Regions from separate parts of the Marinobacter sp. M1C genome, predicted to be linked through region 2. Evidence: predicted binding sites of a transcription regulator. Region 2 holds the regulator's gene; each other region holds the start of a gene.
The links. Region 2 encodes FliA, which starts transcription of late flagellar genes. Its sites were predicted from a motif close to CTAAAGTTTNNNNNNNNNNNGCCGNTAA; they were not measured.
Positions count from the first base shown of each region.

Region 1 (4,260 bases), 1.4 Mb from region 2:
CATTATCGTCGCTACTTGACGGGATGCATCAGAACAAATGGCATGCAAGCCAGTTGCTCGAAGCCTGTCTGGACAACATTGACCAGCATGATGACCCCGCCAATCTGGTCTATACGGCCCGCTTTGACCGAACGGCAAAAGCCGAAGCGGCAGCCATCGACGCACTCCAGAAGGGCAAGGTTCCTCTGGGTGAACTCGCCGGGCTGCCGATAGCGCTCAAGGTTCTGTTTGATGTGGCTGATGAAGTCACTCACTCGGGGTCCAAGTGGTGGAATCAGCCGGCACAGAGCGATGCGCTGATTGTTTCCCGCCTGCGCCGGGCTGGTGCAGTTATTACCGGCCACACCAACATGACGGAGTTCGCCTACTCAGGGCTCGGGCTCAATCCCCACTATGGTTCGCCGGCAAACCCGCTGGCACCGGGGCGGATATCCGGTGGATCATCATCCGGAGCGGCTGCAGCGGTGGCCCACGGTATGGCTGTGGCAGCTATTGGTAGCGACACCGGTGGATCAGTGCGAATTCCGGCGGCTTTTTGTGGCCTGGTTGGGTTTAAGCCTTCCCAGCAAAGAATCCCTCGTGAAGGTTCATTTCCACTCTCCGACAGCCTGGACAGCATTGGCCCGATTGCCCGCAGCGTTGAGTGTTGCGCGCGTATTGATGCGGTTCTTGCTGGTCAGCGTTGGCAAGCGGGCGCGCCTGTGGACTTACGTGGTCGTCGCTTTGTCGTACCGACCAATTACATGCTGGATGATGTGTCTCCGGCGATTTCTGAAGCCTTTTCTCGCAGCCTTCAGCGGTTGCGCGACTGCGGTGCTTATATTGTAGAAGCGCCAGCCCCCGTGTTGGACGCGCTGCCCGAACTGCTCGAAGGCGGCGGCTTTACCGCAGCGGAAAGTTACCATATTCATCGCGACTGGTTGCAGCAGCATGGCGATGAATATGACCCCCGTGTACGCACACGTATTGAAAGGGGGGCGGGCATCAGTGCCGCAGATTATCTAGAGCTGTTGCATCGTCGCGCTGTGCGCAAAAAGCAGGCCGATGAATGGTTGGCTTCCTACGACGGACTACTTGCGCCCACGGTTGCTATTGAGCCGCCGCTACTGAGCGAACTCGAAACTGACGAAGATTATGCACACCTGAACCTGCTGATTCTGCGCAACCCAACGGTGGCTAATCTGCTGGACCTGTGCGCCATCACGCTACCTAACCATCGCTCCGGTGATTTGCCAAGTGGTCTGATGCTGGTTGGTCGTAATGGCACTGATAGTGCATTACTGGGAACGGCGCAAGCGATGGAAAAGGCACTGAAATACTAATGCTTGGGGTCATTGTGATAAAACTGATTGCCACCGCATCGGTGGTGATCGGGGTCTCTCTGGCCGTAAATAAGCTGGGGCCAAGACTGGGTGGAATCATTGCAGGAACGCCAATCATATTAGGCCCCGGTTACTTTTTCATGCTGCAGGAGCGCTCGGTTGAGTTTATCCAGTCGGCGGCGTTATCGACGCTGCACGCGCTTGTAGCGACATTGTTTTTCAGCATCTGTTTTGTCATGACGGCGGGCCGCCTCAGTGCGTTGGTTAGTCTTGGCCTGGCAACCGTCACCATCGCCCAAAAGGGCATGCTGAGCCTCGTGGCGTTCACTGTTGTGCTTGCTATGACGGCGGGTAAACTGCCACCCATGATGACCTTTACAGCCTCTTTGATCGCTTCGCTGGTTGTCAGCGCCGCCCTGTTTCTCGTCAGTCAGCGGCAGTATCGACGAGCCCTTGTGCCCAAGGTAACAACGGAAACCTGTTAAAGCCGGATACGTAACAGGCGGTCTACGGTTCCCTGAATAAAAATCGTGAGTTGAAGACCATTCCTGCACCTGCTGGCTTACCATGTTGCCTGTGAGCGTTCATTCCAAGACGTCCTGCCATCCCGATGAGGCAGTCCTTGGTTGATAAGCAGCGTGACAGCGGTTTATCAGTCATGCAATTTTGCAAGCAGGAGGACATCGGCTATGCCAGTTTCAACTGTACGACCTGAATCCGTGCACCTACCTGGTGGACGTGCTGCAAAGCATCAGCCAACACCCGGCCAGCCAGGTGGCTGACTTACCGCCAAAGCTCTGGAAATTGCGGTTCGCGGACAAGTCGCTGAGATCCCTGGTGGATCCGCGCCATCCCGACAGACAAGCCAGCCGGAGTCTGTAAGCCATGAGCATTGAAGACATGACGATCGACCAGTTGCTGGAAATGAACAGGGTCATCTGCCGGCGAATCAATCAACTGCAAGATCAGGTAAACATGTAGGCGCTGAGTCAATTGCGAGTGGGGTCGAAGGTTGGGATCGTTACCAACGATCAACCGTAATCAGGCCTCATACTTTTAGTGGCAGGCGTACGCCCGCTGCAACTGAGGCAAGATATCAACTTGTCTCTTAAGTTGTGACCAAATTCAGTTTACCACTACAGGGTGACACCAATCGTTCGAGTACTTCAAGGCTTGAACAAAAAAGCTCCCTGCAATCCTTCATGGATCAGGGGGCTTTTTTGTTGCTATGGCTCGTCTTTAATCAGTCGAAGAATTTACTCAAGACTTCGCAATGCCAGCCGATAGTAAACTCTACGTACTTATTTTTATACGTACCTATTTTTAAAAGCCGCCTCCAAAAAGACGAGGACATACTGTGCAACTAACTTTCGGGCAAAAGCTCTTGGTCACCTTTGGCATACTATTGGTGCTTGTTATGGGCGCTATTACGATGGTTGGCGACATGCGGCTGAAGAGCACAACAAGTACCTACATCGACGCACTGATTGCGGACGCAGTGGTGCAGAACACGTCCAGTATCGCTGAGTGGCTTAATACTCGGTTAGTGATGATTGAGGCGGCGGCCGAAAGCCTTGGAAACGCACCGAGTGATGAGCAGAGGCGTAACATTTTACAAACTGTTTCGACCGCTGGTGGTTTCTTCAATGTGTATATCGGTAATAAAGAGGGTCGCATGCTGATGGAGTCAACGGCTGCGCAAGCAACACTCCCGGCTGGCTTCGATCCCCGCGGTCGCCCTTGGTACAAAAAAGGCATGGCGGAAGGTAAGGCTTCGTTTACCGAGCCATATCGCGACGCGACGAGCACCGAAACCATCATTACCGCTTTGGCTCCTGTTAGCGGTGGAAGTAACGGTGGTGTGGCAGGCGCAGATATAAGCTTGAGTGCTATCAGTAAAATGCTTGAAACCATAACGCTGGCAAAGACTGGCTATGCGGGCCTGGTTAACGCGTCAGGTGTTGTTCTGTTCCATCCCGACAGTCAGTTGATTGGGCAAAATATCAAAAGCCTGATTGGGGTGTCCCCCAAGTTTGATGGGCATCGTCAATTCTATGAATCAGGCGATGTGGCGTGGCGCGTCGCTTTTCACCCGATTAAAGAAGCGCGGGGCGTTGACTGGTATTTGGGCACTTTTGTGAACGTCGACAAAATCAACGCTCCCATGCTAAGTGCCCGTATGACCGGGATAATCCTCGCGCTCGTCGGCCTACTGGTATCGCTGTTCATTTTACACGTGTGTATCAAAATACTGATGGCCCCAGTGCGGCGTTTGAACTCTGCAATGGCAGACATCAGTTCTGGTGAGGCCGATTTAACCCAGCGCCTGGATGCCAGTGCCAAGGATGAATTCGGAGAACTCGCGGGCAGCTTCAATAGCTTTATCGAAAATATTCAAGTGGTAGTGCACGATGTTCTAAGTGGTAGTGATGACCTCGCAACGAATGTGGTCGCATTGAAAAAGACCGCCAGCGCAAGCCGGTTGAGCGTTGAAGGCCAGCAAGCCGAAGTGGATATGGTGGCAGCTGCCATCAACGAAATGTCTGCAGCCGCGGGTGAAATCGCCCAGAATGCTCAGCAAACAGCCGATGCGGCCAATACGGCTGATAAGGAAAGCCGGGCTTCATTGGAAACCGTCGGCCAATCCAGGGATGCGGTGCGAAAACTGGCGCAAGAAGTGAATGCTGCAGCCGAAGTCATCAACAATTTGGGCAAAGATGTAACCTCGATTACCTCGGTGCTTGAAGTCATTCAGGGAATTGCAGAACAAACCAATTTGCTGGCACTGAACGCCGCAATAGAGGCGGCTCGTGCGGGCGACGCCGGCCGCGGATTTGCCGTGGTAGCGGACGAGGTGCGAAACCTGGCTCAAAGAACCCAGACTAGCACCAAAGAGATAAACAGCATGATTGAGCGCCTGCAAAAGGGGGCTAATGAT
Region 1 is NZ_CP092289.1:4,624,979-4,629,238, reverse strand. It holds gene MIH19_RS21870 (amidase) at 1-1,322, shown strand, start outside; gene MIH19_RS21865 (hypothetical protein) at 1,322-1,807, shown strand; partial or broken gene MIH19_RS21860 (IS66 family transposase) at 2,034-2,218, shown strand; gene MIH19_RS21855 (methyl-accepting chemotaxis protein) at 2,680-4,260, shown strand, end outside.
Region 1: a site for FliA is predicted at 2,582-2,609, ahead of MIH19_RS21855 (methyl-accepting chemotaxis protein). Genes of this name have one in related genera too.

Region 2 (4,260 bases):
GATAACAAACAGATTACCATCGTAGCGTCGGTAGGCCAGTAACGGCGCAGACGACACACGGATAACGCCAGCCGCGTTCCCGGCAAAGGATGAGCAAGCATGAAAGTAAAACGTTTTTTTGCACCTACAATGGCCGCAGCCCTGAAGCAGGTCAGCGAACACATGGGGCCGGATGCGATGATACTTTCCAACCGCCGGGTAGATGGCGGCATTGAAATTGTGACGGCCCTCGATTACGACGAAAACATGGCGCGCCAACGCTTAGGTGACAAAGCGGTGGCAGCTACGAGCGGCACCCATCTGGCAGAGCTGCAGGCAGACCAGCAGCGCCACCTGGAAGACGAGCTTGGCCGCTCCCGTGATCGCATCCGCGGCGTGCGCGATCAGCGTGCCGACAGCCAGGCCGGTTACGGTTCCATTGCTGAGACCGTCAATGGCTTTGCCGACATGACCAGCACAGATCCGTTTGCAGAGGGCGGCATAACCTTGCCGGCCGGCGCTGACGGGCGTAGCCAAAACGCGGCAGCGCAAAGCGGTCAGCCTGCGGGTTATGCCGGGGAGCTGGCGGCCATGCGTTCTGAAATAAGCAGTCTGCGCGAGCTGATGAGCGGTCAGGCCGCGCCTGCCGCCTTAAAAGACGCCAGTGTTGGCGCCAATGTTACGGCTCTTCAGCAGCGCCTGGCAGAACGTCTGGGTGAGTTCGGCCTAAGCCGCGAACTGTCTGACAATCTCGCTCGCCGTCACCAGTCCGGGCGCCTGGAGGATGGCTGGAAGCAGTCTCTGAAAATGCTGGTTAACGGTGTCCGTACCCCGCGCCAGGAATGGCTGGATGAAGGCGGTGTGTTTGCCCTTGTGGGACCTACCGGAGCGGGCAAAACCACCACCATCGGCAAATTGGCGGCACGCTACGTGCTTCGCCACGGCGCTGACTCCCTGGCGTTGATTACCACCGATCGTTATCGGGTTGCAGCGCACGAGCAATTGTTTGTGTTTGGCCGTATTCTTAACGTGCCGGTACGGGTGGTTGATGAAAGCCATCCGCTGGATGAAATTCTGGATGAGTTGTCTGACCGTCATCTGGTATTGATCGATACCGCCGGGCTGACCAGCACCGATCGGGGTTATCAGGAGCAGTTGGCCGAGCTGGCCCGCAGCCATCATAAAATCCGTACACATTTGGTGGTGTCTGCCACCAGTCAGCCGCGTATTATGAAATCCGTATGGCATTGCTATAAGATGGCAAACCTTGCCGGCTGTGTGATTACCAAGATCGACGAGGCTCTGACTCTGGGCGAAGCGTTGGGATTTGTTATGGAAACCAGCCTGCCGATGGCATGGTACACCGACGGCCAGAAAATACCCCAAGACTTGCACCCGGCGAAAGCGCTTGCGCTGGTGCAACTCGGTGTAGAACGAATGAAGGATTTGCGGCAGAAGCAGGCTGTTGCCACCGGTTCCTGAAAGCGCCGGTTGTAAAAGCATCACAGCAAGCGGGCAGTCGGGCAGTAAGGAACATTGGGGCAGCGGTAACATCCGTTCCCGGTTAAACATGGCAAGAGGCCATCATCAGTATGAGTAGAGCACATCCGGTTCAGGTAATTGCGGTCACGGGCGGTAAAGGTGGTGTTGGCAAAAGTAATGTGTCGGTCAACCTGGGCATTGCTCTGGCGCAAAAAGGCCGTCGGGTGGTGCTGTTGGACGCCGACCTGGGGCTTGCCAATATCGATGTGCTGTTAGGCCTGAAAACCAAGCGCAATCTGCAAGACGTACTCAATGGTGACTGCGACTTGCGTGACGTGCTGGTAGATGGTCCCGGCGGTATCAAGATTGTGCCGGCCTCATCAGGCACCCAGCGCATGACCCAGCTCAGTGCTATGGAGCACGCCGGTTTGATTCACGCTTTCAGTGACCTTGCCGACCAGATTGACGTGCTGATTGTGGATACCGCCGCCGGCATTTCCGAATCGGTGGTCAGTTTTTTGCGGGCATCCCAGGAACTGCTGCTGGTGGTGTGCGACGAGCCTACTTCGATTACCGATGCCTACGCCCTGATCAAGTTGATGAACCGCGATTACGACACCAGCCGCTTCCGGATTCTGGCCAATCAGGTGCACACAGAACAAGAAGGCCGGCTTTTGTATGAAAAACTGACCCGGGTTACCGAGCGTTTTCTGGATGTAGCGTTACAATATGTAGGCATGGTGCCCTTTGACGAGGCCGTCAAAAAAGCGGTGCGGCGCCAGCAAGCGGTGTTGGAAGCTTACCCGCAAGCAAAAGCCTCGCTGGCCATCAGGGCCCTTGCTGAAAAAGTGGACAGTTGGCCGCTGCCATCATCGCCGCGGGGTCACCTCGAATTCTTTATAGAGCGGCTCATCGAAGTTTAAAACACATCCCGTACAAAAAGCGGATTTATGACATTGGCGAAAGATCTTGGAGTCTATCAACGGTCGGGTGCTTCAGACGCTTCCCGGCTGATTGAAGAGCACGCGTCCCTGGTCAAGAAGATTGCCCTTCATCTGCTGGCGCGATTGCCCTCTAGCGTGCAACTTGAAGACCTGATGCAGGCCGGTATGATCGGCTTGCTTGAGGCGTCGCAACGTTATTCAACGGGCAAAGGTGCTACCTTTGAAACTTACGCGGGTATTCGTATTCGCGGCGCTATGGTGGACGAAATCCGCAAAGGCGACTGGGTGCCGCGTTCGGTGCACAGAAACTCCCGGCGCATTTCCAAGGCCATCAAAGCTGTAGAGGGCCGAGAAGGCCGCGAAGCCCACGATGTCGAAGTGGCTGCTGAGCTGGATATGACGCTGCCGGAGTACCACAGCTCCTTGGCCGACTCTAACAGTGGTCGGCTTTTTAGTCTCGATGAGCTCAATGAATCCGGCGAGCCGCCGATAGAACAATCAGAGACGGATGATAACCCGTTACACGGGGTGTCAGAGTCCGCCTTCCGTAACAGTTTGGCGGCGGCTATTGAAACCCTGCCAGAACGTGAAAAACTGGTGCTAAGCCTGTATTACCGGGAAGAATTGAACCTGAGGGAAATCGGCGCTGTGCTGGACGTCAGCGAAAGCCGGGTCAGCCAGATTCACAGCCAGGCTGCCTTGCGCCTACGCAGCCGGTTAGCCGACTGGAAAACGGACCCTACATAATTCTAGCGTTTGCAACCCGTGGGTTGCAGGCAGTGACGCAACGAGATTCGACTAGATTCCACCGATTGGAGGTCCTCTTGGACAAAAATATGAAAATTCTCATTGTGGACGACTTTTCCACGATGCGGCGTATTATTAAAAACCTGCTGCGTGACTTGGGCTTCACCAACACCGACGAAGCCGACGATGGCAACACGGCAATGCCGATGCTGAAAACCGGCAAGTACGACTTCCTGGTGACCGACTGGAACATGCCTGGCATGTCCGGTTTTGACCTGCTCAAAAATGTTCGCGCCGACGATCAGCTTAAAGCCCTGCCGATCCTGATGGTGACGGCTGAAGCCAAGCGCGACCAGATTGTCGCTGCGGCGCAGGCCGGTGTGAACGGCTACATTATAAAGCCGTTCACTGCCGCTGTTCTCAAAGAAAAAATCGAAAAAATCTTTGAGCGAATTCAGTAACCGGGGAGTGGATACAAGCCATGAACAAGTCAACAGGCGAGCGCCATGCCCTGGATCCAGAGCTGACGGAAAAATTAAAGCAACAGTCCGAACAGCTGGTTGACAGCGTGCGCGCGGGCGACTATCCCCGCGCTATGGCGATGATCAGCGATCTTGCAGAAGTGCGAAATCAAGGTCTGTATCACGAAGTAGGGCGGCTAACCCGCAGCCTGCACGAAGCCATGCGTAATTTTCAGATTGATCCGCGCAACCCCGAACAGAAAGAAGCTCTGTCAAAAATGACCGATGCCTCCGATCGCCTGGAATACGTAGTGAAAATGACTGGCCAAGCGGCGAATCGGACCATGGATCTGGTTGAAGAAAGCATGCCAGTTACCCGTCATTTGCAAAGCGAAGCCCAAGATCTGCATCAGCAGTGGCAGCGCCTGCGGCGGCGGGAGATGGCACCGACCGAATTCCGCGAGTTGCACGCCCGCATGGATCAGTTTTTGGCGGCGTTGAGTACTGACGCCGGCAAACTGTACGGTAACCTCTCAGAAATTTTGCTGGCTCAGGATTATCAAGATCTGACAGGTCAGGTGATTCAAAATGTCATCACCCTTGTGCGTGAAGTGGAAGAAAACCTGGTAAGCCTGGTGGTGATGGCC
Region 2 is NZ_CP092289.1:1,272,052-1,276,311, forward strand. It holds gene flhA (flagellar biosynthesis protein FlhA) at 1-42, shown strand, start outside; gene flhF (flagellar biosynthesis protein FlhF) at 100-1,461, shown strand; gene MIH19_RS06210 (MinD/ParA family protein) at 1,572-2,384, shown strand; gene MIH19_RS06215 (RNA polymerase sigma factor FliA) at 2,412-3,152, shown strand; gene cheY (chemotaxis response regulator CheY) at 3,230-3,613, shown strand; gene MIH19_RS06225 (protein phosphatase CheZ) at 3,634-4,260, shown strand, end outside.

Region 3 (4,260 bases), 2.3 Mb from region 2:
CAGAAAGAACAATACGGCAATGGCGTTGAAGGTGGTCAGCACCGCCGCCGCCAGCAGAAACTGGGCGTTGGTATCGAAGCTCAGGTTAATATACGGCGCTTCAAACCAGACCGCGGACCCTGGCACGTACCAGGCACCCCAGAGCACGGCGGCCCACATGGCCCACATAAAACCCCAGCGTATGCTGCTGGAGGTGAAACGAGACCGAGCCTGGCTCAGGCTTGGTTGATTCATACAGTCTCCTTTTCTGGCTGGGCTTGCTTCACCTTGAGGAAGGCTTCCAGAGAATCGTCCATCGCATCCATCCAGGGCGTATGGTGCACCGGTGCCAGGGTACCCGTCAGCGTGGAGCGGTAGCTCTTATTGCGGTATCCAAGAATGTCCGCCTCCTTGTCGTGTTCCCACTGCTTGAAAATATGGGCAACGGCGGTTACATCGAACGCCGGGTAGTCGGTAGGTTCAAGCAGATCCTGTATGTAGGCGGCCTGAAAATCGATCTCGTCGACGGGATTGGCGAGCTTCAGCTCGCGGGCGACCCATTCACGGCTATCAGCGGCCATGGCGTCGCTTGCCGGCAGTGTTATGCGGCCGAGCATCACATCACGGGCATACCAGGCCTGGGCGTCGAACATGTTAAAGGTGTAGTACTGGTCCTGCATGCCAAGGAATATAAGCTTCGGGTTGGCTAAGGAAACGATCCCCTTGTACAAACCTTCCGGGTACATCCGGTTGCGCGTGGTCAGCGTCAGTTCGTTGGGTAGGAAAGGGAAGTGATGCTGGTATCCGGTACACAGAATGATCGCGTCGACTTTTTTGCTGGTGCCATCCTTGAAATGGGCCGTTTTGCCGATCACTTCGGTGAGCAACGGCACTTCGGTGAAAGACTCCGGCCACTCGAAGCCCATGGGCTGTGAGCGATAGCTGAAGGTGACCGATTTGGCGCCGTACTTGTGGCACTGCGTGCCTATGTCTTCTGCGGAATAGCTGCTGCCGATCAGCAAAAGATCTTTACCTTTGAACTCGCAAGCGTCGCGGAAATCGTGGGCGTGCAGCACACGGCCGGGAAACTGCTCCAGACCTTCAAAATAGGGCACATTAGGGGTCGAAAAGTGCCCGGTAGCAACGATGACATGGTCGAACTCGTCGGTGCTCAGTTCGTCTTGCTTTAAGTCCCGCACCGTAACCGCGAACTTGCCGGTGGCTTCGTTGTGGTCAACCCAGTGCACCGCGGTGTTAAAGCGGATGTACTGTCGTACATTGCTCTTGGCCACACGGCCCATAATGTAGTCGCGCAGCACGGCGCGGGGCGGGTAAGACGGGATAGGACGACCGAAATGTTCTTCGAAACTGTAATCCGCGAACTCCAGACATTCCTTGGGACCGTTTGACCATAAATAGCGGTACATGCTGCTGTGCACGGGCTCGCCATAGGCGTCCAGGCCGGTGCGCCAGGTGTAGTTCCAAAGACCGCCCCAGTCGCTCTGTTTTTCGTAGCATACGATTTCGGGGATATCTGCACCGGCGTCGCGGGCGGCTTCAAAAGCACGTAATTGGGCCAAGCCGCTTGGGCCTGCACCTAGAATGGCAATTTTAAAACTCATAATAATTCCTGTTTAGAACGTTGTATCGAGCACAGGCAAGAGCGGCCAGGGCGACAACTGGAAGCGAAAAAGGGCTCAGCTTTGACCGGTAACGATCGATCCGCGAGGTTTCGCAATGAGACACACCAAATTCGGATTAACCGATGGCGGAATAGGATGTAGACAGCAACTGTCGGAGGCGACAGAGGGTCAGGAGTGGGCAGACCACTGATCTGAGTGCGAGATGTCGAGAAAACGCCGGAGGGAAGCGCTCGGATGGCTAAGGCATAAGAAAAATGCTTGGTAACTCGCACGTCAGGGGGGCACCTTAGCACATTTAGAGCCTCGGCGTTTTTGTTGGGTGGCCGTTTAAGCCTGAGAAGCTAAAGTTATCTTTCACGATGCCGATACGTTGCTGACAGAACAGGCATTTCCGTATTGACCCGAGCTGGATCTCTAGGTTAAATGTCCTGCCTGTATACGCCACAACCATAACAACATTGGAGATTCCACTGTGAAGTTCAACTTGTCCTGGCGCCAGAAGTTCCGGATGCTCATCGTCGTAACACTGACTGGCTTGACCATTATCGCCGGGGCCATTTTCTGGGGATTAGAGGCTGTTTCATCCTCTTATGAGTCTGTCTATCAGATATCACGCTATGAAACCAGCGCGAGTAATCTTGTTACTAAATTGAACGCGGTTGAAAAACAACTCAACACGCTCTCCGGGGACGACCAGAGCGAGCCGCTGGCGAAGCTGAATGAGCTGACATCAGACGCCAAAGCACTGCAACGCCAGGCAAGTCAGCTGAACGACCCAGGCACTATCCGCTTTGCGGAATCCATCTATACGGAAGCCGAGCGTTATGTAACGCTGCGTCGGGAATGGCTGCGGCAGATGAGCGTACTCGGCTTGTCTGACGCCACCGGGATTCGCCAGGAACTCGCTGTTGTTATGACAGAACTGCAGTCACTGTCATTCAGCCTGATTGATGAGGCTGTTAGTGAAGTCGAGAGCACATCGAGTAAGTACATTAATACTCGTGATCCCGCACTGTCGGAAGTTTCAAACCGAGCCATTGAGGTGCTGGAAAATATTATTGAAAAGCACGATTGGAAAAGCATCGTGATTGGGGAAGTTACGAGTCTGTACCGTACTGTATTTGATCGGACTGATGTGCTTCTGCAGCAAATTGCCATCACTTCAAACAGCGCGGAAAAAGCTGGCGACAACCTTCAACAGCAAGTTATAACGCAAAATGAGGCTCTGCAATCCGGTCTTATTGCGCGCACCCTGCTAAGCGCTGAAAACGCCAAAGTGTCGGCCAAAATGGTCAGCATTGGTTCTATTTTACTGTTTGCGCCTTTTTTGGTCCTGGTGCTATTTCTTACCTCGCGGGCTCTGGTTAGCCAGCTCAACCGGGTGGTTGAATTGTTGTCACGGGTGTCAGAGGGCGACTTAACCAAGAAACTGTCACTCGGCAATAACCCAAACGACGAATTCAACACTCTGGGCAAAGCAACGAATCAGATGATCGACAACATCGGCGTGCTGATGAAAGAGTCCATCGCAGGCACGCGGGATCTGATCGAGGTTCATCACGAGCTTGAAAAAACCATGGTTCGACTGACGCAAAACAACGAAATAGTTGAATCACAAACTATTTTGGCGGCCACGGCCAGTCAGCAAATATCCGTCACCCTGAACGACGTGGCCGAACGCACCTCTCAGGTCGGTGTTGCTACCCAAGCCGCCAACGAGTCTGCGCAATCCGGGGCCCGGGTGGTTGAAGACAGCGTGACCTCAGTGCGCCTGTTGTCAGGCGTGATTCAAGATACCCATGGCCATGTCAAACTGCTTACCCAGGCCAGCGCCAAAGTCACGGGCATTATTGGCGTTATCAACAGTCTGGCTGACCAAACCAATCTGCTGGCGTTAAACGCTGCGATTGAAGCGGCGCGGGCGGGTGATGCTGGGCGTGGTTTTTCAGTGGTGGCTGACGAGGTTCGTACCCTGGCGCAAAAAACCGTTGCTGCCACCACCAACATTGTCGGCATTATTGACGAGCTCAACATGCAAACCACTAGTATGGACACGCTGGCTAATAACGGGCTAAAAATCGCGAAAGAAGGCGAGCACCATGCGTCGCAGATTGCAGATGCTATGGGAGGAGTGGCTCAGTCGATTGTTACCTTGAACTCGGAAATGGATCAGGTTGTTGTCGCCGTTGAGGAAATTTCCGTTACTACAGACGACATTGCGCAAAAAATGGAAGAAATTCGCGGTCAAAGTGTCGAAACACACGCCATTGGTGCTGAACTTGGCAGGCAAAATCAACGTTTGGCCGAGCATGCCAACGTGATTGCCGAAAGTACGCGGCGCTTCAATGTCTAGCCAGTTGGGGTCCGGTGCAGAGGGGCCCAACTGGTTTCGTTTTTGATGTTTTGTGATTGGGTGAAAAGCCAGTTTTGCGAGTGTTCAGATAGAGTGATTCTGGAAGCGTTTTTCCGTTACAGCGAAAATCCGCCATCCACCGCAATGGCCTGACCGGTAACGTGGGCGGCGCTGGCTAAATACACCGCAAGTTGTCCCATGTCTTCTGGCGTTTGGGCTTCGCCCTGTGGGAGCAGTGTTTTTTGGTGACGCTCCCACGACTCTTCTTCCGATTCGCCGTCTTGG
Region 3 is NZ_CP092289.1:3,544,223-3,548,482, reverse strand. It holds gene MIH19_RS16675 (DMT family transporter) at 1-234, opposite strand, end outside; gene MIH19_RS16670 (NAD(P)/FAD-dependent oxidoreductase) at 231-1,601, opposite strand; gene MIH19_RS16665 (methyl-accepting chemotaxis protein) at 2,095-3,975, shown strand; gene MIH19_RS16660 (SDR family NAD(P)-dependent oxidoreductase) at 4,092-4,260, opposite strand, start outside.
Region 3: a site for FliA is predicted at 1,964-1,991, ahead of MIH19_RS16665 (methyl-accepting chemotaxis protein). Genes of this name have one in related genera too.